3 regions of the Paenibacillus sp. FSL R7-0312 genome follow, and region 1 is predicted to be linked to each of the others. Evidence: predicted binding sites of a transcription regulator. Region 1 holds the regulator's gene; each other region holds the start of a gene.
The links. Region 1 encodes NrdR, which represses ribonucleotide reductase genes. Its sites were predicted from a motif close to AACACNATATATNGTGTT; they were not measured.
Positions count from the first base shown of each region.

Region 2: a site for NrdR is predicted at 4,897-4,914, ahead of nrdI (class Ib ribonucleoside-diphosphate reductase assembly flavoprotein NrdI). Genes of this name have one in related genera too.
Region 3: a site for NrdR is predicted at 4,880-4,897, ahead of MKX70_RS26995 (adenosylcobalamin-dependent ribonucleoside-diphosphate reductase). Genes of this name have one in related genera too.

Region 1 is NZ_JBBORE010000001.1:6,577,992-6,585,230, reverse strand. Features, by position in the region: gene polA (DNA polymerase I) at 1-1,129, shown strand, start outside; gene mutM (DNA-formamidopyrimidine glycosylase) at 1,181-2,023, shown strand; gene MKX70_RS28680 (manganese efflux pump) at 2,219-2,944, shown strand; gene coaE (dephospho-CoA kinase) at 2,954-3,550, shown strand; gene MKX70_RS28670 (lytic transglycosylase domain-containing protein) at 3,550-4,113, shown strand; gene MKX70_RS28665 (alpha/beta-type small acid-soluble spore protein) at 4,213-4,431, opposite strand; gene nrdR (transcriptional regulator NrdR) at 4,596-5,072, shown strand; tRNA gene MKX70_RS28655 (tRNA-Ala) at 5,319-5,394, shown strand; tRNA gene MKX70_RS28650 (tRNA-Lys) at 5,401-5,473, shown strand; gene MKX70_RS28645 (GNAT family N-acetyltransferase) at 5,676-6,224, shown strand; gene MKX70_RS28640 (TerD family protein) at 6,338-7,239, opposite strand, start outside.
Region 2 is NZ_JBBORE010000001.1:3,081,306-3,088,544, reverse strand. Features, by position in the region: gene MKX70_RS13475 (LacI family DNA-binding transcriptional regulator) at 1-771, shown strand, start outside; gene MKX70_RS13470 (ABC transporter ATP-binding protein) at 844-2,580, shown strand; gene MKX70_RS13465 (ABC transporter ATP-binding protein) at 2,537-4,339, shown strand; gene nrdI (class Ib ribonucleoside-diphosphate reductase assembly flavoprotein NrdI) at 5,002-5,361, shown strand; gene nrdE (class 1b ribonucleoside-diphosphate reductase subunit alpha) at 5,348-7,239, shown strand, end outside.
Region 3 is NZ_JBBORE010000001.1:6,174,528-6,181,766, forward strand. Features, by position in the region: gene MKX70_RS26980 (hydroxymethylglutaryl-CoA synthase family protein) at 1-144, opposite strand, end outside; gene loaP (antiterminator LoaP) at 566-1,150, opposite strand; gene MKX70_RS26990 (DUF3221 domain-containing protein) at 1,427-1,789, shown strand; gene MKX70_RS26995 (adenosylcobalamin-dependent ribonucleoside-diphosphate reductase) at 2,042-4,693, opposite strand; gene MKX70_RS27000 (DEAD/DEAH box helicase) at 5,244-6,989, shown strand; gene MKX70_RS27005 (YqhG family protein) at 6,989-7,239, shown strand, end outside.

The DNA.
Region 1 (7,239 bases):
AGAGCTCGGCAAAGAATTCGAAGCACAGATCTCCAGGCTGGTTGGAGAAATCTATTCGATCTGCGGAACCGAATTCAATCTCAATTCACCGAAGCAGCTGGGGGAAATCCTGTTTGTGAAGCTCGGCCTGCCTGTCGTGAAGAAGACGAAGACCGGGTATTCCACCGATGCCGAAGTGCTGGAGAAGCTGGCTCCTTACCATGACGCTGTGCGCCTGATCCTGCAATACCGTTCCATTGCCAAGCTGCAATCCACCTATGTGGAAGGCCTGCTGAAGGAAATCTCGCCGGAGACCAGGAAGGTACACACCTTCTACCGGCAGACGATTGCCGCTACGGGACGGCTCAGCAGCCAGTTCCCGAACCTGCAGAATATTCCGATCCGGCTGGAAGAAGGCCGCAAGATCCGTAAGGTGTTCGTGCCTTCCGAACCCGGCTGGTCGATTCTGGCGGCGGATTACTCGCAGATTGAGCTGCGGGTGTTGGCACATATCTCCGGCGATGAGCGGATGAAGGAAGCTTTTGTAGAAGACATGGATATTCACACGAAGACCGCGATGGACGTATTTGGCGTTACTGCCGATATGGTGGACAGCAATATGCGCCGTTCAGCCAAAGCGGTTAACTTCGGAATTGTGTATGGCATCAGCGATTATGGCCTGTCACAGAACCTGAACATTCCGCGCAAGGAAGCGGCCCAGTTCATTGAGCAATATTTCGAAGTGTTCAAGGGTGTCCGCCGCTATATGGATGATATCGTCGTAGAGGCCCGTAAGCAGGGGTATGTGACCACCTTGCTGGAGCGCCGCCGCTACCTGCCGGAGATTAACGCGAAGAACTTCAACTTGCGTTCCTTCGCCGAACGTACCGCCATGAATACACCGATCCAGGGGACGGCTGCCGATATTATCAAGCTGGCGATGGTTCACATGGACAAGGCGCTATACGAGCGCGGGCTGAAGAGCCGTATGCTGCTGCAGGTACACGATGAGCTTGTATTCGAGGTGCCGGAAGATGAACTGGAGCAGATGAAGCTGTTGCTGCCGGAGGTTATGGCCGGAGCGCTGAAGCTGTCCGTTCCATTGAAGGCAGAGGTAAGTTTTGGAAGTAACTGGTATGAAGCGAAATAGGCTCCCCGCATCTGCTGGATATCCGGTATAATGGAGTGGAGGTGAGCCATTATGCCGGAACTGCCGGAAGTCGAAACAGTCAGAAGAACACTTAATGATTTAATTACAGGCAAGCAGATAGAGCATGTCACCGTCCGGCTGCCGCGGATTATTCAGCGCCCGGATGATATTCAGGCTTTTGCCCATATGCTGGCAGGCCATAGCGTAGTAACGGTTGAGCGCAGAGGCAAGTTCCTGCGGTTCGTCTTCGATGGACTTGTGATGGTCTCCCATCTGCGGATGGAAGGCCGTTACGGGGTGTACCGGGAGGGCGAGCCGCTGGACAAGCATACTCATGTGATTTTCCATTTCTCCGACGGTACGGAGCTGCGTTATACCGATGTGCGCCAGTTCGGAACGATGCATCTGTTCCAGCCGGGTGAGGATCTGCTGCTGAAGCCGCTGAATAAGCTGGGACAGGAACCGCTGGATGCGGATTTCACCCTGGAGCGTTTCAAGCAGATTGTCTCGAAGAGAAGTACCAAAATTAAGCCGCTCTTGCTGAATCAGGAATATATCGTCGGTATCGGTAATATTTATGTGGATGAATCCCTGCACCGTGCCGGCATTCATCCGGAAGAAACCGCAAACTCCCTCTCGGAGGACCATCTGGCCAGGCTGCATCATGCGATCGTTGCAACCTTGACAGAGGCGGTGAATGCGGGAGGCTCCTCAGTGAAGTCGTATGTCAACGGCCAGGGGGAGAGCGGGAATTACCAGGATCAGCACCGCATATACGGACGCAAGGATCAGCCTTGCGCTACCTGCGGAACGTTGATTGAGAAAAGTGTTGTCGGCGGCCGGGGCACGCATTATTGTCCGAGCTGCCAGCCAGTACCGGTGCAGACAAGGTAAGCATTCAGCCGGGCGTATGAAGTGGATTTATAGGAAATTCTAAGGGAATTCTAAACGGTGTTGTCCATGCTTCATCAAAAGGCAGGCACTCACTGCCCGTCCCGCCCATATAATGTGTGAAGATTGCTGATTAAGGCGAACGGAGCCCGGCTGACAAGGCCGCCAGGTTCCGGTTCTTCACGGGAGGGATTGCGGGTGCTTAGCCCATTGTTGTCACTGCTGCTGCTTGCGTTTGCTCTTAGTTTGGACGGATTTGGTGTAGGCATTACATATGGACTGCGTAAAATGAAAATTCCTTTGCTCTCAATTATGATTATCTCGCTCTGTTCGGGGGTAGTCATTTGTGTGTCTATGCAGGTCGGCGTCCTGCTGGCCAAGGTGGTCTCACCGCATGCCGCTTCCAGTATCGGAGCGGTTATTCTCGTCTTGATGGGTTGCTGGTCACTATTTCAGATGCTGACACAGAAAGAGAAGGAGCAGGGGGAAGCAGAGCTGGGAGCCGGAGACGGGCTGCCAGACCGGCAGGCCTTGCTGGAGACGGCTGCCGCTGCGATTAGGGAAGATGCGGGACCGCTGAAGCCGGCTGTATTCTCGCTGGAGCTCCGGCATCTGGGGGTAGTCATTCAGATCCTCCGCACCCCGTCTTCCGCCGATATGGATGCTTCCGGGAGTATCTCCTCCATGGAAGCCATGGTCCTGGGCATTGCATTGTCGCTGGATGCCTTCGGTGCCGGTCTCGGCGCTGCGCTGCTCGGGTTCAGCCCGGTGTCGACCTCGCTGATGATCGCTGTGTTCAGCGGAACATTTCTGCTGCTGGGGATGAAGACAGGACTAAGATTGTCAGGCAGCTACTGGATGAAGCATGCGGCTGTTCTGCCGGCGTTATTATTGATTGCAATGGGTATAATGAAGCTATTATGAGGTGAGTACATGATTATGGGCTTAACCGGAGGGATTGCTTCCGGAAAAAGCACCGTGTCCGCACTGTTTGTCGCCAAGGGAGCTGCTCTGGTGGATGCCGATGTCATCGCCAGAGAGGTTATGCTCCCCGGACATCCGGTGCTGGCCGCTGCTGTACAGGCTTTTGGAGAGACGATTCTGCAGCCGGACGGAACATTGGACCGGCCGAGGCTGGGGGAGATCGTTTTCCGGGATCCGGAAGCACTTCAGACCTTGAACCATCTGACGCATCCGGCGATCCGTACAGAAATTAAGGACCGTATGTATGCGTTAGATCAGGAAGATCCGCAGCGGCTGGTTATTGTGGATATTCCGCTGCTCTATGAATCACAGCTGGACAATTTATTCGATCATATTATTGTGGTATATGTGCCCCGCAGAGTCCAGTTGGCCAGGCTCATGGCGCGGAATGGAATGACGCTGGAACAAGCCGAGAACCGGCTGAAATCGCAGATGGACATCGAACTAAAGCGCAGGAAAGCCTACTACGTGATCGACAATAGCGGTGATCCCGGAGCTACGGAGCGGCAGGTTGCCAGCCTGTGGGACAGGCTGGGCCTCTTATGATGAAGTGGTTGCGCAAAAAAAGAGTACTGCTGTTGCTGTTTATTGGCTTTACAGCGATCCTGTTCCTGGGCACCAATTGGATGTCTTGGTTTTATCCGATACATTATAAAGATGAGATCCGCAAACACAGCCTTACTTATGAGATGGACCCGTTCCTGGTGGCATCAATTATCCGGGTTGAGACCAATTTCAAGACCGGACGCGAATCCAAAAAAGGTGCAATCGGACTGATGCAGCTGATGCCGGATACCGCCAAGTGGGCGCTGGAAAAGGCCAAGCTTCCTGAAGTGTCGCTTGAGCGGCTAAAAGAAGAGCCATCCTCCAATATCGAACTGGGTACCTGGTATTTGTCTAAGCTTTCCCGGCAGTTTGACGGCAACCGGACAGCGGTTATAGCCGCCTATAATGCCGGACCCGGCAAAGTACAGAGCTGGCTGGATGAAGGCCGGTGGGACGGAACAGAAGCGTCTGTGAAGGATATCCCGTTCGGAGAGACCCGTCACTATGTACAGCGTGTCATCTATTATTATGACCAATACACAGAGCTCTACAGTGAATTCTGAGGCTCTGCTTTAAATATTGCGTTTGTGCCGACATAAAAAGAAGCATCAAACGGCCCGGAGGCCGTTCAATACTTCTTTAGGCAAGCTTATGGAGACAGGTTATTTGTATTGACCTGCCAATTGCTGTTCAGCCAGGGTTACAAGACGTTTAGTGATGTAACCACCGATCGAACCGTTTTCGTAAGAAGTTTTATTGCCTTGGTATCCATCTGGGGAGAGGGTGATACCTAGTTCTTGGGCAACTTCGAATTTCAGTTGTTCCAAGGCACCGCGTGAATTTGGAGCTACCAGGTTATTGGAGCTGTTGTTTTGGCTCATTGCTGTTCACCTCCTATCGGTTGGTAACTGTATTATGTGCTGGACTTGCCATATTCATAACAACAAATAAACGGTGATTTCTGGAAATTAACATAAGCCCCGTTTAGCCTGGTTATTCAGGAGCGGGGCATACCCATTCTTACTATGAGGAAGTGATGAAGCTTATGAAATGCCCTTACTGTGATCACACCAATACCAAGGTGCTTGACTCCCGTCCAGCCAATGAGAATAAGTCCATCCGCCGCAGGCGCGAATGCGAACTGTGCAGCCGCCGTTTCACCACCTTCGAAATGATTGAAGAAACCCCGCTGATCGTCATCAAAAAAGACGGCAGCCGCGAAGAGTTCAGCCGTGACAAAATCCTCCGTGGCCTCATCCGCGCCTGTGAGAAGCGTCCCGTTTCTGTAGAGCGCCTGGAAGTCATCGTATCCGAGGTTGAGAAAAGCCTGCGCGGCATCGCCCTGGCCGAGATCGAGAGCCGCCAGATCGGCGAGCTGGTCATGGAGCAGCTCTACCCTGTAGACGAGGTAGCTTACGTCCGCTTCGCGTCCGTGTACCGCCAGTTCAAGGACATCAACATGTTTATGAAGGAACTGAAGGGACTGCTCTCTAAGGGGACTGAGGAGCTGGACGGGCTGTAGGAGGCTTACTGAAGAGGGAATGTGTCATTCCTGGCATAAAGGGGCTAGCCTTGATATTGTGAGGCTGGCCTCTGTGAGAAGCGCTTCTGTATAGAAATTAATTAATTTTATAAAAGTGTTGACACTGATCCCGAATTTCTGTATTATATAGAAGTCGCCTACGAAACATAACAACTTGAAAGCGACTTGAGTGAACCGCTCAAAATGGATTTCAGAATACATAATGTGATTCGAAATCAAGCGTATGGGGAATTAGCTCAGCTGGGAGAGCGCATCGCTGGCAGCGATGAGGTCAGGGGTTCGAGCCCCCTATTCTCCACCATACTACGGACTCTTAGCTCAGTTGGTAGAGCAGTAGACTCTTAATCTATTTGTCCAGGGTTCGAGCCCCTGAGAGTCCATCACAGAAGAAACGGCAGAGATGCCGTTTTTTTGCTGTTTTCATTAGTAGACGGAAATCAAATAGTATGTATTCGTCTATATATTAAACTCATGTTTGATGAAGAAGGGCTGGGTTGCACTAGCCCTTTACTCTAGGAGAGTTTCCACGCAGTATATTCTTCACGGCTAGTCATTGATTCTTTTAAGAAAGGAATATAAGCCATGATCATTACCAAGCAGGAATACAAGGTGAAAGGTCTGAATTACACGATCCGCTCAGCAGTTAAGACAGACGCGAAGGGTCTGTCCGGGTTAAGGCTTCAGATTGACGGGGAGACCGAGCATATGGACCGGGTGCCGGGAGAGGCTTTTATTGATGAAGCCGGATTTGAAGAAATCATCGGGAGGGACATGAACCATCCGCGGAATATATGCCTGGTTACGGAAGCGAACGGCAGAATCATTGGTTATTCCCGGTGTGAAGGACATGATCTGCAGCGGTTTAAGCACAAAGTGGAATTTGGAGTAGGAGTTTTGAAACAATATTGGGGCTTCGGAGTGGGCGCAAACCTTTTGCAAGCATCCATTTCCTGGGCTGACGCAAACGGAATAACCAAAATCATTCTAAGCGGCGTTCTGGAAACCAATGAGAAGGCGATCCGCTTGTACAAGAGCCTTGGTTTTGAAGTCGAAGGTATATTGAAGAAGGACCGTATCCTGTCAGACGGGAAATATTACAGTACATATACGATGGCGAGATATACAGATTAGGCCTGGGATTAAAAAGGCTTGATGGTCCCCAAGAACGGCAGAGCTGCCGTTCTTTTGATGTTCTTAGACAGTTGGAGTGTTGGAGTGGAAAAACGGGGCATCCGATTAACGCTCTATTTACTCCCGGCTTCCCATCTCAGATTCCAGTTATAGTGCTGATCCAATTCCTCATGTCCGGCGAAATATTCTACAAGCCGCTCCACGCTGAAGGTCTCATCCTGCTGATTACGAATCATGGCGATGGCACACATTCCCTTATTATTGTTGTGCTCATCCAGCCGGACTTCGATCTCAGGTCCGTTCTGCTGCCTGATAGTCACACGGGCGTCAGCCTGCGACCAGTTCGTGATTCCCTCATAGATAAAGGCAAAGACAACAATCCGGCTGATCTCGGAAAGATAATGGCCGTTGATCCGCAGATTCTCACCTGTGGCGATCGATCCGGTGCGGTCATCCCCATCCAGGGAGATGTAGGGTGGCCTGTTCAAGCTGCCGAAGGACTCACCGAGTGCCTGGACAGAGCCCTTCAGCCCATTTTTCAATTCAAACAGACAACCGAGATCAAGATCGATGCCTTTGCTGCCGAACCAGCCGGATGATTGGGTCTGCACCCAGTTCAGGTTAATCAGGATCTCGCCTAGTGATCCTGCCCCTTTCTGCAGATTGATCCGCTCCCCGCGTTGCTTAAGCAGATGGGAACCCGGATTTAAAGGTGGGGCTGGAGGTGATGCTGGCGATGCTGGAGGTGAAGCTGGTGAAGAAGGAGGCAAATGACCCGCTGGTTTCGGCCGTGACCTCAGCTCCGGGAGAATAAGGGGAGACTGCTGCGGCTGAACGACCCGGCTGGCGGGCTGAACAGACGGCAGAATGTCATTGATCCGAATCCCATAACTTTGGCATAAGGCAGCTAAGCCGCCTGCATATCCGGAACCTACTGCGCTGAATTTCCATTCATTCTGGTATCTGTAGATTTCTCCGGCTACAATTGCGGTCTCTACAGTGAACGCTTTACCCA
Region 2 (7,239 bases), 3.5 Mb from region 1:
AATTTCAGCTATATGGTACAAGGGATTGAGCTCGCTTTGCAGAAGGCGGAGACCGATTACAGCATCGAGTTTCTGGATAAGGAGAATCAGAATAAGCTAATTCTGCCTTACCGCCTGAGCCGGGGTTTCAAGTTCGACGGGGTTATCCTGATCGGCCGGTTTAATCTGGAATACGCCTCATTTATCCATGAGCAGATTCCGAATCTCATTTTCTATACCGGTTATTCGCCGGCCTATGACTACGACAGTGTATGGTTCAGTTTTCTGGGCGCCGGCTATAAGCAGTGTAAATATCTGCTGGACCGCGGGCACCGCCGGATTGGTTTCATTGGAGATCCCAGTGCCTACCGCAATAAGGAAAAGAAAACAGGCATCACCTCTGCATTGGAAGAGCATGGGGTGCCGGTGGATGACAGGCTTTTTCTGGGGCGGGATGAGACTCTTCACCTGAGACTGTCCGGCCTTATTGCAGACGGCCAGCTGCCCAGCGCATTCATCTGCGATCATGATTTCACTGCGGTTGAACTGCTTCGCGAGCTGCAGGAGCATGGCATCAAGGTGCCGGGAGAGGTGTCGGTGCTCAGCAGCGGCAATACCGAGGTCTCGGCCTTCTCGCTGCCCGCTTTGACCACGATGGATCTCAATATCGAATATTCATGCCGCACAGTTGTCAGCACGCTGCTGAAACGGATCGCTGAGCCCGGCAAGCCTGCCGAGAACATCGCCATTCTCAGCACACTGGTGGAGCGGGACTCCGTGCATGAGCTGTGATTTTGTAAACCCGGGCTCTTTATTTAACATGCGCACTATCTATAACAAGGGTATTGTAAAGGTGGGAAACCGATGAATTCATCTGTATTACTGCGGTTCTTCAAGTCCCGCAAGCTAAGCTACATTATAGGCTTCGCCTTCATGTTCGCCGCCTCCTTCATTCAAACGCTGTTCCCCAAGGTGCTTGGCAGTGCGGTCGATCTGATGAAGGATAACGGTTTTGAGCCGGGGCAGGTGCTAACCCAGGTCTTCTGGATGGTGCTGATTGCCGCTGTTGTCTTCCTCTGCACCTTCCTCTGGAGAAACATTATTATCGCGAACGGGCGGAACCTCGAATGCTACATCCGGGAGGAGCTGTACCGGCATTTCCTGAAGCTCTCTCCCGGATTCTTCAGCAGCCGCAAGACCGGTGACCTGATCGCTTATGCCATCAACGACATTTCAGCGGTGCGCATGACCTTCGGTCCGGCTACGGCGATGTCTTTTAACGGAATTGTTATCTGTATCTCCTCGGTCTATTTCATGTTCGCGTCAGTCAGCCCCAGCCTCACTCTACTCACATTGTCCCCGCTCCCCTTCATCATCCTCCTGATGCTCTTCAGCGGCCGCAAGGTTCAGACCCGGTTCAGAATCGTACAGAATCAGTTCGGCGCCGTCTCGGACAGGGTTCAGGAGAACATTTCGGGCATCCGCGTCATTAAGGCTTATGTACAGGAACGCTCGGAAATGGAGAAATTCAGTGAGTTGAGCAGCCGTATGAAGCAGGCCAACCTGGATCTGATCAAAGTCTCCGCCGCACTTCCTGCGATGATTGAATTCGGCTTCGCCGTCTGTTTCGTCATGAATCTGATGTTTGGCGGCCGAATGGTGCTGCGGGGGGAGATCAGTATTGGTGACTTTGTCGCTTTTAACGGCTACCTCAGTCTGATTGTAAGTCCCATTGTGTCGATCGGACGGATCGTGACGATATTCCAGCGCGGGTTGGCTTCCCTCGGAAGATTAAATGATATTCTGCGGGTTCAGCCTGAAATCATGGATCTCCCGCACGCTCTCCCTATTCAGCCGGAAGGATCTATGGAGCTGCGCCAGCTGACTTTCTGTTACGAAGGTTCCGATGTTCCGGCATTGCGGGATATTTCACTCGTTCTGCCAAAAGGACACACGCTGGGAATCATCGGCAAGACCGGCTCCGGCAAAAGCACCCTGGCCTCCCTCCTCTTCCGCTTCTTTGGCGTGGAGCCTGGTCACATTCTGCTCGATGGGCGGGATATCAACGATTATGCCCTGGACCCGCTGCGGGAGGGGCTTGGGGTTGTGCCGCAGGATACCTTCGTATTCGCCGCCTCCGTGAAGGACAATATTGTCCTGTTCAAAGACGGCTACACAGACACAGATGTGCAGCATGCCGCAGCGCTCAGCCAAATTGCCGGAAGTATCGAGGCGTTCCCGGAGGGCTATGATACTCTGCTGGGTGAACGCGGTGTGAACCTGTCCGGCGGACAGAAGCAGCGGCTCGCAATCGCGCGGGCACTGATCCGGAAACCGGCCATCCTGATTCTGGACGATGCGCTGTCAGCGGTGGATGCGGTAACGGAAGGACAGATTCTGAACAGCCTGCGGCAGACCCGCAAGGGGAAGAGTAATATCCTGATCTCTCACCGGGTATCGGGCATCATGGAAGCCGACGAGATCATCGTGCTGGATAAAGGTCGTATTGCCGAACGGGGCACCCACGAGTTGCTGCTGAAGAAAGGAGGCATGTATTATGACATCTATACCGAACAGCTTGAAGAAGGAGAGGTCTGCTAGACGGGACAAATCCGAAGCTGGTGCAGTGAGGCTGCTGCTGCGGTTATCTGCCCCTTACAAGTTCCAGCTCCTGCTTGCCTGTCTGTGCGTGGTGATTGTAAATGGCGCATTTCTGATCCAGCCGCTGATTCTGCAGCGCGTGATCGACCACTTCTTGATCGGAGGCGCCGCTCAGAGCGGACTGAATTCGATTGGAGGCTTAGCCCTGCTGTATGTGACCGTAGCTGCGGCTGGCGGGATCTTCTCGTATCTTCAGGCGCTGATTGCCGGCAAAGCGGGACAGAGCCTGATCCATGAGCTGCGGGTCAGAGTGTTCTCCATCATTGAACGGCTCCCCCTACCTTATCTGGACCGGACCTCCTCCGGGCGGCTGATTACCCGGGCCACCAACGATACAGCTGAGATCAGCGAGCTATACACGGATGTGGTCATCTCGCTGGTCAAGGATGTGCTGCTGCTGCTGGGGATCATCTACGCCATGCTGCTGCTCAGCCCGTCCTTAACGCTGGTTTCTTTTACCGTCATTCCGGTGATGGTCTTCCTGGTCTTCTTCATTAAGAACCGGATCAAAAAGAACTTCTTCCATATGAAGCACTTTATTGGACAGATTAACGGGTTCATTGCCGAGAGCCTCTCCGGGATGCGGGTCATTCAGAGCTTCCGCGCCGAGCGGGAAAAAGAGGATCAATTCCTGAAGCTGAACGGGGAATATTTCAAAACCACCCTGATTCAGGTCCGCCTCAACAGCGTGCTGAAGCCGGCCTCGGATATGTTCCAGAGTCTTGCTGTGGCCATCCTGGTCTGGTTCAGCATCAGCCGGATCTCCGGCGGCACCCTGCAGATTGGTGTACTGTTTGCGTTCACGACGTATATCAAGCAGTTCTTCAGCCCGGTCTCCGATCTGGCAGACAAATACACCTCCATACAATCCGCACTTGTATCCACAGAGCGTATCTATGAGCTGATCCGTGAGGAGGACCGCCTGGAGCAGCCGGATCGCGGCATATCGATGGACCGGCTGCATGGGACGATAGAGTTCCGCCACGTATGGTTCTCTTATAACGATGACGACTGGGTGCTGAAGGATGTCAGCTTCGTGATCGATAAAGGACAGACCGCCGCCTTCATCGGCGAGACCGGTGCAGGCAAAACGACGATCATCAGTCTGATTAACGGCTTCTACCGCGTGCAGAAAGGCGAGATTCTGATTGACGGGGTCAATGTGAACGACATCCGGCTGGATGATCTGCGGCGGAATATTTCCGTTGTGCTCCAGGATGTGTTCCTGTTCTCCGGCACGATCCGCGACAACATCACCCTTGGAGATGACATCGCGGAGGAGAACGTGCTGGAAGCGCTACAGGCGTCCTGCGCGGAAGAGTTCGTGCTGAGCTCTCCCGGAGGCATCGAGGGGCCGGTCACCGAGCGTGGAGGCACCTTGTCCGCAGGCCAGCGGCAGCTCATCTCCTTCGCCCGGGCCATTGCCCATGATCCGGCGATCTTCGTGCTCGATGAAGCCACCGCCAACATCGACTCGCATACAGAGAAGTTGATCCAGAAGGCGATCGACAACGTCGCCAGCGGCAGAACGACGCTGATCATCGCCCACCGATTGTCTACGATTGCCGGTGCGGATCTTATCATTGCGATGAAGGAAGGCCGGATCGCCGAATCCGGCCATCCGCGCGAGCTGCGGCAGCGGGGCGGCTATTATGCCGAGCTGCTGGAGGAGAGCCGAAATCATATTATGAGTTCGTGAGACATTCGTAACCTTCGGAGTCTGCTAATTGCACTTTCTGCAATAGAATCCGCAATTTGCTAAGCTAGATCTCATTCTGCTGTATTTCGTACAACTGAATTCTGGAATTCTGCCCAGGAGTCCCTCATTTACTGAATTCTTATGTACAAAATGCTACAGATTCGATTTTCCTGCGGATTCCGGGTTCATCTAATGTATGAAGTGCAACAGAATCAGAATCCAGCCTTGTCCGAACTCCATTAGCCAACATCAGCATTTGAAAAACTCCACGCCACCAGTCCCCCGGGCGGCTTACCGCCCGGGGGACTGGTCTGCCCACTTGTCCGCTGCCGGGGCAGCCAAAAATCAGCGGCTGTCACGGGCAGCTCCCCCTCCTTCAGGTACAATTTCCGCCGGATACAGGCGCAACAAAATACTTAAAAAAAATACTAATAAATTATAAGAGAATAGAATGCAGGCGGGGCTTGGTTTTATCCCTTTTTAACCAGCTAATCAGGGGGTTAGAAGGACCTGTGGGTCTATTGACTTTTCAATATATGGTAGTAAAATGATTAAACGTTACTAAATATAGTGTATATAATAGAAAAGCCAATAAATCTAGTGAAATGGCCCATCATCATTTGTCAAGTAGAAAGAGCTAATGTTATAGGAGGTTAGGGACCATGTTGATTGCTTACGATTCCAAGACCGGCAACGTTAGAAGGTTCATCAATAAGCTGAAGCTTCCCGCTGTTCAAATCGAAGAGCATATGACGATCGACGAGCCTTACGTGCTTGTTACATACACCACGGGATTTGGACAGATTCCAGAGAAGGTATCCTCATTCTTAGAGAAGAACCATTCCAGGCTCAAAGGCATCGCCGCGAGCGGCAACAAAAACTGGGGTGAGCTATATGCGCATAGCGCAGATTTAATTGCACAGCGTTACAACGTACCGGTGGTCGGCAAGTTTGAGTTGTCGGGAACATTTGGTGATGTACAGCGCATAAAACAGGAGGTGGACCGGGTTGCGGCATATTGAACTGAACAACATGTTGATGAAGAGAGACGAAAGCGGCTTTTTCCAATTGGATAAGGACCAGGAGGCAGTAGCCGAGTTCATGCGGGATGTGGAGCGGCGCAGCCTGACTTTTAAGGATACGAAATCCAAAGTGGATTATATGATTGCCAATGATTACTACGAGGACCTGTATGACCGTTATTCCGCAGCTGAGATGGAGGACGTCTACCGGATTGCCCACGAATATAACTTCCAGTTCCCTTCCTATATGGCGGCTTCCAAGTTCTACACAGACTATGCCGTCAAAAGCAATGACCGTAAGCAATACCTTGAGCATTACCCGGACCGCGTAGCTGTAGTGGCCCTGCATCTGGGACGCGGCAACGTGGAGACGGCCCGCACGCTGGTCCGCTCGATGATGGAGCAGCGCCTGCAGCCGGCTACGCCGACCTTCCTCAATGCCGGCAAGAGCCGCCGCGGTGAGATGGTCTCCTGCTTCCTGCTGGAGATGGACGACTCACTCAATTCGATCAACTATGTACTGAACACCTGCATGCAGCTGTCGAAGATCGGCGGCGGTGTGGCCGTCAATCTGTCCAAGCTGCGCTCGCGCGGCGAGACGATTAAGGGCGTAGAGGATGCGGCCAAAGGCATCATGCCTGTCCTGAAGCTCATGGAAGACGGCTTCTCCTACGCGGACCAGATGGGTCAGCGCAAGGGTTCGGGCGCGGCTTATTATAATATTTTTGGCTGGGACGTACTAGAATTCCTGGACAGCAAGAAGATCAACGCCGACGAACGGACACGCCTGAAGACGTTGTCCATCGGCCTGATCGTGCCTAACCGCTTCTACAAGCTGGCGCAGGATAATCAGCCGCTGCATGTATTCGCTCCTTATACTGTATTCCAGGCATATGGAACGCATCTGGATGACATGGATCTGGACGTGATGTACGATACCTTGCTAGCAGATTCACGCGTGAAGAAGAAGGTTGCCATGAGCGCACGCGACATGCTGACCAAAATTGCCATGATCCAGCTCGAATCGGGCTATCCATATATTATGAACAAGAGCAATGCCAATAACGCCCATGCCCTGCGTAATGTGGGTCAGATCAAAATGTCGAACCTGTGCACCGAGATTTTCCAATTGCAGGAGACTTCCGAGATTAACAACTACGGAGAGCAGGACGCGATCCGCCGTGATATCAGCTGCAACCTGGCTTCCCTCAACATTGTGAATGTGATGGAGCACGGCAAGATCCGTGAATCCGTTCATGAAGGCATGCTCGCTCTTACTGCAGTCAGCGATATGACTACGGTATCTAATGCTCCTGGCGTGGCTAAAGCGAACAAAGAGATGCACTCCGTCGGCCTGGGTGTGATGAATCTGCACGGTTACTTTGCCAAGAACAAGATTGCTTATGAGAGTGAGCAGGCCCGCGATTTCGCGCGCACCTTCTTCATGACGATGAACTTCCATTCGATTGAAAAGAGTATGCAGATCGCTGCTGAGACGGGTGAGACCTTCCACGGCTTCGCAGCATCCGATTATGCGTCCGGCGTGTATTTCGACCGCTACCTGACCACGGACTACCGTCCGGTTACTGCAAGAGCGCAGGAGCTGTTCCAGGGCATCTACATTCCTACAACCGAGGACTGGAAGCAGCTGCGTGATGACGTTATGAAGAACGGCCTGTACCATGCCTACCGTCTGGCGATTGCACCGACTGCGAGTATCTCTTATATCCAGAATGCCACGTCCAGCGTCATGCCGATTGTAGAACAGATCGAGACCCGCACCTATGCCAACTCGACGACCTACTATCCGATGCCTTACCTGCGTCCGGACAATGTGTTCTTCTATAAATCCGCGTACCAGATGGACCAGTTCAAGGT
Region 3 (7,239 bases), 400 kb from region 1:
TTCGAACGGCAGCGCGACAGCCTTCTCTTTCATCATCAAATTGTCGAACCGGGTTGTATCCAATCCGCGATGCTTGGCCAGCTGCAGCACGTCCAGAAAGGCTGACCCTCCATAGACATTCAACGCTTCAATTCCGACAGGCATTCTATTCTCGCCCTCTCTGCTTTAAGTTTCTTCCTATCTGCTAAGACATATAGCCGTATTCATTCCGCTAGAGCCCGGTCGGGCAGCAGCGCATATGACGAGCCCCATCCGTAACGCCTTACGCTTCCATATCATACTTATGGTGACAGAGCTGCTCGCCTCCTTTCCTTTGGCAGGGCCCCCTTAGGGTTCATTGCCGGACGATACTGCCGCATTCCCCTTTCCCGGACAAAATAAAAAGACCGGACACAGGTGTGTCTAGTCTTTATATATGTATTGAAATTTGGAATTCATAATGTCGACAGCTTCGCCCTTTCATGCTTCCTTCCGGAAGGCACTACCATTTCTATCCTATATCCATCGGTTGCCATATAACGTGCCGAAACATCGGTTATACAGCTTCCGGTTTCATTAGCTAAAGTTATTCCTGTACAAGATTCGTTTCCGGCTCCAAAAGGATAATTCCTAAATCGATCGTTCTCCCGCCGCCCAACAACTGAAGACTGACCTTCGCGCGCCTTTTGCGTTTGTCAACTTTGGTGACGAGCTCCTCTTTTCCAGTTAAGGGGCCCGACACGACATTCATACGGGAGTTCTCAAAATACACCCTAGAATTCTCCGCCACATCGTCATGATCGAGCAGCCCCAATATAGGACTAATCTCATCTTCCGGTATTTGCTTAAAATACTGCTCCTCAGAGTTCTCCAAATCATTCATAGCTTGGTGCTTATAGATAAGATCCTTGCGGCTGCAGTAGTTTAATAACCGGTAGACATGGGGGTTCTTCTGAAGGATATAATAGGTAGAGTAATTCATTTGAGTCTGGATGAACACATAGCCCGGAAATAACAATCTTTCAATTAAATCATATTGACCGGCTCTTCTTTCCGAAATTTGCTTCTTGGGAACGACGCAGCGGAGCATCTCTCCGGAAAATAGCCGCTGCAGAGATGACTTCACACGGTCTTCGCAGCCGTTTCGAACGAATAATACGTACCAGCTCATAATATCCCCCAATAGTAAAAGATTAGAGACAGGCGGACCTTCCGATGAATGAATGCCCGAACTTGTTATAATCAACATATTAGAAAAGAAATTATATAATTGCTATTTTACTCATTATATACCAAAGGTTAGGAGTCTTCAACGATCAGTTACTAGAATCATTGCGCTATTTCTAATTCTTCATTTATTTGCAGCATTTGCTTCTGAACATTCTGATGTTAACAGAAATCCAGTATATATCCCTCATCAAATGTCATAAATTAAAAGGAGAAATCAATGGTCCAAAAAAACACTATCTTTAAAAATACTATCCTTAATAAAATTCCTATCTTAATTTTCATTTGTTTGTTCTTGCTTACTTCTTGTAATAAGGATGCTGAAGTATTTATTGGAACTGTACACACAATAGATATAGAAAATAAAAGACTGCTAGTTATATCTGGCTTAAAAGAAGAGGATTTGAAGAAGAGTTACAAAGAACTTCTCAATTCTAGTGAATACGCTAAGATCATTTGGGTGAGTAAAGTTTCTCCCTCTAAATTCAAACAAGGGGATGAGCTTGAAATAACCTATACTGCAAGTGATGATTCTTATCCGGCACAAGTAACCGCCCAAAAAATCACTAAAATTAGTAATTGATTCAATAAATAAAATCTAGCAGATCAAAGCATCGTTTCTAATAAGAAGCGGTGCTTTTTTGATGTGAGACTAAAGCTACTCACAACCACTATTAGTATTTCGAGAAAGCTGCTCCACACAAAAATTCCCGATGAGGGAATTGCCTCACCGGGAATTTTTTAAAATATTTCTCTAGTTTAAAGCACTTGGCAGAATCCGTTGCGAAAGTACTCATTTTAATGAGTCAGTCTTATCATCATGCCAATAATCTACTCACCCGCACCGGCTATACCCGCAATTCCCGCAAGTCTTACATCCCTCAATATTAATCAGCGATGCGCTTCCGCAGGAAGGGCAGAGATCCCGCGAAGCAGTCGCATGGCTATGCGCACCATGGCCCCCGTGCCCATCATCAGTAGCCGTAGCTGGAACACTTGATTTCAGCTCGGCGTTCAGCGCTTCATTGAAATCAAGCTCCAGTGTAGCTGCGATAGGTGCAGGCACATGATCGTCATGGGCGTTGTTCAGCACATGGGTTTCCAGCGCCTTGGCTACAGCGTCGGCGATGGACTCGACGCGGTTCGCACCGAAGCCGATGGCGCCGGAGCCGCCGATGCCTTTGAGATGCTTAATCAGCAGCTCGACCTTCTCGCCGTGGTCGCCGTAACGCAGGAACAGCGAGCAGACGCGGCCCAGTGCTTCCGCCATAGCGAACACGTCGGAGCCGGCTTTGCCGACGTTCAGGAAGATTTCGGCCGGTGTGCGGTCGAGATCATTGATGGTGATATACGCCATACCGAATGGCGTGTTGATCTTATAAGTAGCGCCGCGCAGCACCTGCGGGCGTTTCTTGTATTGTTTGTCCACTACATTAGCCGCAGGCTGCGGTGCAGGTGCTGCTGCAACTGTGACCGGAGCCGGAGCAGCTTCAGCTTCCACTGGCTCAGCTTCAGCAGTCTCAACTGCCGCCGGAGCGTCTTTCTTTTCTTCCTTCTTAGTCGTTTCCAATACCTGTACGTCACGGCTGCCGTCACGGTAGATCGTTACACCTTTGCAGCCCAGGTCGAAGGCCATTTCGTACAGCTCGGCAGTCTCTTCTACGGTGAAGTCGGACGGGCAGTTCGCCGTCTTGGAGATTGAGCTATCCACCCAGCGCTGAATGGCAGCCTGTGCACGGATATGATCCTTAGCGGACAGATCCATCGAAGTAACGAAGTATTCAGGGAGCTCTTCACCCGGATGGGCTTCCAGCCATTCCTGGGCAATCGGCACGAACTGCTCGTCATAGCCCAGACGGCTCTGGCGGTAATATTTGAATGCGAAATAAGGCTCGATACCGGTCGAAGTGCCGACCATGGTTCCAGTACTACCTGTAGGTGCCTGGGTAATCACTGTAACGTTGCGCATGCCGTGCTTACGGATGGATTCGCCGACTTCCGGATAGACCTCGGTGATATTACGCATGAAGCCGCTCTGCAGATATTTATCGGTATCAAAAGCCTGGAAAGAACCCTTCTCGCCAGCGATCTCAGCAGAAGCCAGATAAGCTTCGCGCGCCATGAAGCCGTAGAGCTTGTCCAGGAACTCCAGGGATTCCGGGCTGCCGTAACGGATATTCAGCTTGATCATCAGCTCAGCCAATCCCATTGTGCCGAGTCCTACGCGGCGTTCGAGCTTCTGATTGGCTTCATTTTCCGGGAAATGATACGGTGTCTTGTCGATGACATTGTCCAGGAAACGCACGGAATAGCGGGTCGTTGTCGCCAGATCTGCCCAGTCCACGTCGTGATTCTCCGCATCGTAGAACTTGGAGAGGTTGACGGCCGACAGATTGCACACGCCCCAGCCCGGCAGACCCTGCTCACCGCATGGATTGGTGCAGATGATCGGGTTGAAATACCAGCTGTTGGACATCTGGTTGTAATATTCCATGAACACTACACCCGGCTCAGCCGACTTCCAGGCCGATTCGATAATCGTATGCCACACATCGCGTGCTCTTACGGTACGGTAAGGAATGACGCGGCGGCCGTCTGCCTTCCATTTATCCAGATCGCCGTCCCAGATTGTATCGTAATCCGGATCGGTGGTATCCGGGAAGACCAGCTCCCAGTCCAGATCCTCCTTGACGGCTTTCATGAAGGCATTGCTCACGCATACCGACAGGTTGGCATTGGTTACCTGACCCATCGTCTGCTTCACGGTAATGAAGTCCACCACATCCGGATGCCAGTCATTAATCATCAGCATCAGCGCGCCGCGGCGGCTTCCGCCTTGCTCAATCAGTCCGGTCGTATAGCTGAAAAGACCGCCCCAGGACACTGAGCCGCTGGATGATCCGTTCACGCCTCTTACAATCGCGCGGCGCGGGCGCAGCGAGGATAAGTTAATACCTACACCGCCGCCGCGGGCCATAATCTCGGTCATTTCGGAGAGCGTCTGCATGATGCCCCCGCGGCTGTCTTTCGGGGAAGGAACAACATAACAGTTGAACAGCGTAAGCTCCTCGCTTGCTCCGGCACCTGCCGCAATCCGACCGCCCGGTACCAGCTTCCAGTCATCAAGAATAGAGCGGAACTTGCCTGTCCACTCTTCCTGAAGCTCGGGAGTCTGCTCTACGGAAGCCATGGCTGCCGCAAGACGGTCCCACATTTCCTCCGGGGTCTTCTCAATATTCAGTGTCAGCTTCTCCACATCCGATTGCACGAGTTCACCGCTGCGGGTCTTCACCGTAACAATCCGGCCTGTGCGCTCAACAATCTCGCCAACCTCCTTGGTTGGAAATTTCGGATCATCCTTCGTCAGGACAAGCACCACATCGCCTACCTTGGCATTATTGCTGTCCGCGTCCTTCCAGGCATAACGGTCCAAAAATATTTTCTCACTCAGCCCCTCAAGACGCTGCTTGCGTTCCACTGTACTCAATAGAAAAACCTCCCGGATGATTGATAGGTAATACTTCCGTTCCTTGGTGTGGGCTTAGACTTTTTGTAACCCACAACAAGAACTTCCAGCGGCAGGGTAGCCGCAGCCTGCATGTACAGCGGAAGTTCCTCTTGTCAATAACAAATAACCGCAAAAACCCGCGAATAATCAAATTTTCAAGCTTTTGTAACAATATATTGTATACATCAGCTTTTCAACTATACCACATATTGTATCAGAGTTCTTTTTCCAAAAAAGCGGCCCATGGCGGGAATTTCGGAAAAACGGTAAAAGATAGTGGATTTTCTCCCTCTTTCTCGCTTTTTTACAGGTTCCAGATTGATAAGCTTCCGGGCCCGGAAGACAGATTCCGCCACGGATATTCAAGATCCGCGGAAGCCGCCGCAGCACCAGCAGCAGTACCGCTGCAAGGCTCCGCAATATTACTCCACGGCAGCAGCCGGAGGATAGCAGGTTATGAAATCTCTCTTTTACGCGCATACTACTGCTACGCATTTCGATATGAAACCGCGCCGGAGGAGGCTGCAACATGACGCAATTATTCCGCAATTCCTTGCCGCAAGGGGGAAGTACGCCTGCCCCGCTGCTGCCTGTTCCTCTGTCCTTTGAGCGTAACTGGCTGCAGGACCTGGAGTCGAAGCTCGATAAAGGCGGACCCTGGGGAGACTGGAGATTATCCCGGCTGGCCATACAAGGAGAGCAATCGGGACTCGTTACGAGCTTCGATGAGCTGCAGTGTCTGAAGCATCTGTCCGGGTTATCCCCGCTCCCCCACCAGCTGGATACCGCCCATAAGGTGCTGTTTGAAATGTCAGGCCGGGCCATTCTGGCAGACGAAGTAGGGCTAGGCAAGACGATAGAAGCCGGACTGATCCTCAAGGAATATCTGGTGCGCGGGCTCGTAAGTAAAGTTCTGATCCTTGTCCCTGCGTCTCTGGTCCTGCAGTGGGTGCGCGAGCTGAACAGTAAATTCGGTATTTCAGCCGTGGCACAGAAGAAAGCTTACTCCTGGGGCAACGACATTGTTGTCGCCTCCATGGATACGGCGAAGCGTGATCCGCACAAGGAGATGCTGCTGAGCCAGGAATTCGACATGCTGATTATCGACGAGGCCCATAAGCTGAAGAATAAGAAATCAACAAACTATCTGTTCGTACAGCAGCTGCGCAAGAAGTACTGCCTGCTGCTCACCGCCACTCCCGTGCAGAATGATCTCGGCGAGCTGTTCAATCTGATCACATTACTGAAGCCGGGACAGCTCGGGAATCAGGGGGATTTTGCCACCAATTTCGTGGTCGATAAACGCCAGCCGAAGAACGAAGTCCAGCTGAGGGGCGAGCTCTCCAAGGTGATGATCCGCAACCGCCGCGGCGAGGGTCCCGTGAACTTCACGAAGCGCAAAGTGCGCAATATCCCGCTTACCCTCTCTTTAGAGGAGAAAGAATTATATGACGGCGTCACCGCCTTTGTCAAAGACCAATATCAGGAAGCGGGCGGCAATCTCAGCAGCATGCTCTCCCTGGTTACGCTCCAGCGCGAGGTATGCAGCAGCCGGGATGCGGTGTTCGTCACGCTTGTGAATCTGATCAAGAAGCTTCCGGCGGATTCACCGAAACGTGAGCGCATGATGGGGCTGCTCCAGACGATTCGTACTGTTAAGACGAATACCAAAGCGGAGAAGACGATGGAGCTGATCCGCCAAATGAATGAGAAGGTCATCGTCTTCACCGAATACCGCGCGACCCAGGAATATCTGCTGCAATATTTCCGTGAGCATGGACTGCAGTGTGTCACTTACTCCGGCGGGATGAACCGCGGCAAAAAGGACTGGATGATGGACCTCTTCCGCGGGCGCGCCCAGGTAATGATTGCTACGGAAGCAGGCGGCGAAGGGATCAATCTGCAGTTCTGCCACCATATGATCAACTTCGACCTCCCCTGGAACCCCATGCGCGTAGAGCAGCGGATCGGCCGGGTACACCGGCTTGGCCAGGAGAATGATGTAGTCATCTACAATCTCTCTACCGAAGGCACGATCGAGGAGCATATTCTTCATCTGCTGCATGAAAAAATCAATATGTTCGAGATGGTCATCGGCGGGCTGGATGTTATTCTGGAACGCTTCGAGAAGAAGGAGTCGCTTGAGAAAAGCTTATATAAAATCGTCCTCGAAGCCCGCAGCGACGAGGAGCTGCGCAGCGAGCTGGATCAGATCGGCGATTCACTCAGCGAGCTGACCCATGCCAATCTGGATGAAAGCGAGGTGGCTCCTTAATGCTGACCCCTGTGGAAGTACGTAAACAGGTCATGGATTACCTGGAAGCGACAGAGTGTACGATTCTCGAATCCTCTCCGCTGCATGTGACGGTGAAGCTCTCGCCGCGCGCGGACCGGATGCTGACGGACCGTCCTTATTACTGGGGATTCGTGGAGCGCACCGGCGTAGATCCGGAGACCCTGTCCTTCAGCTTCGTCTTCGATCCGGAGAAGTACGATGAACTGGCCGCGCAGGCAGCTGCGCCTGC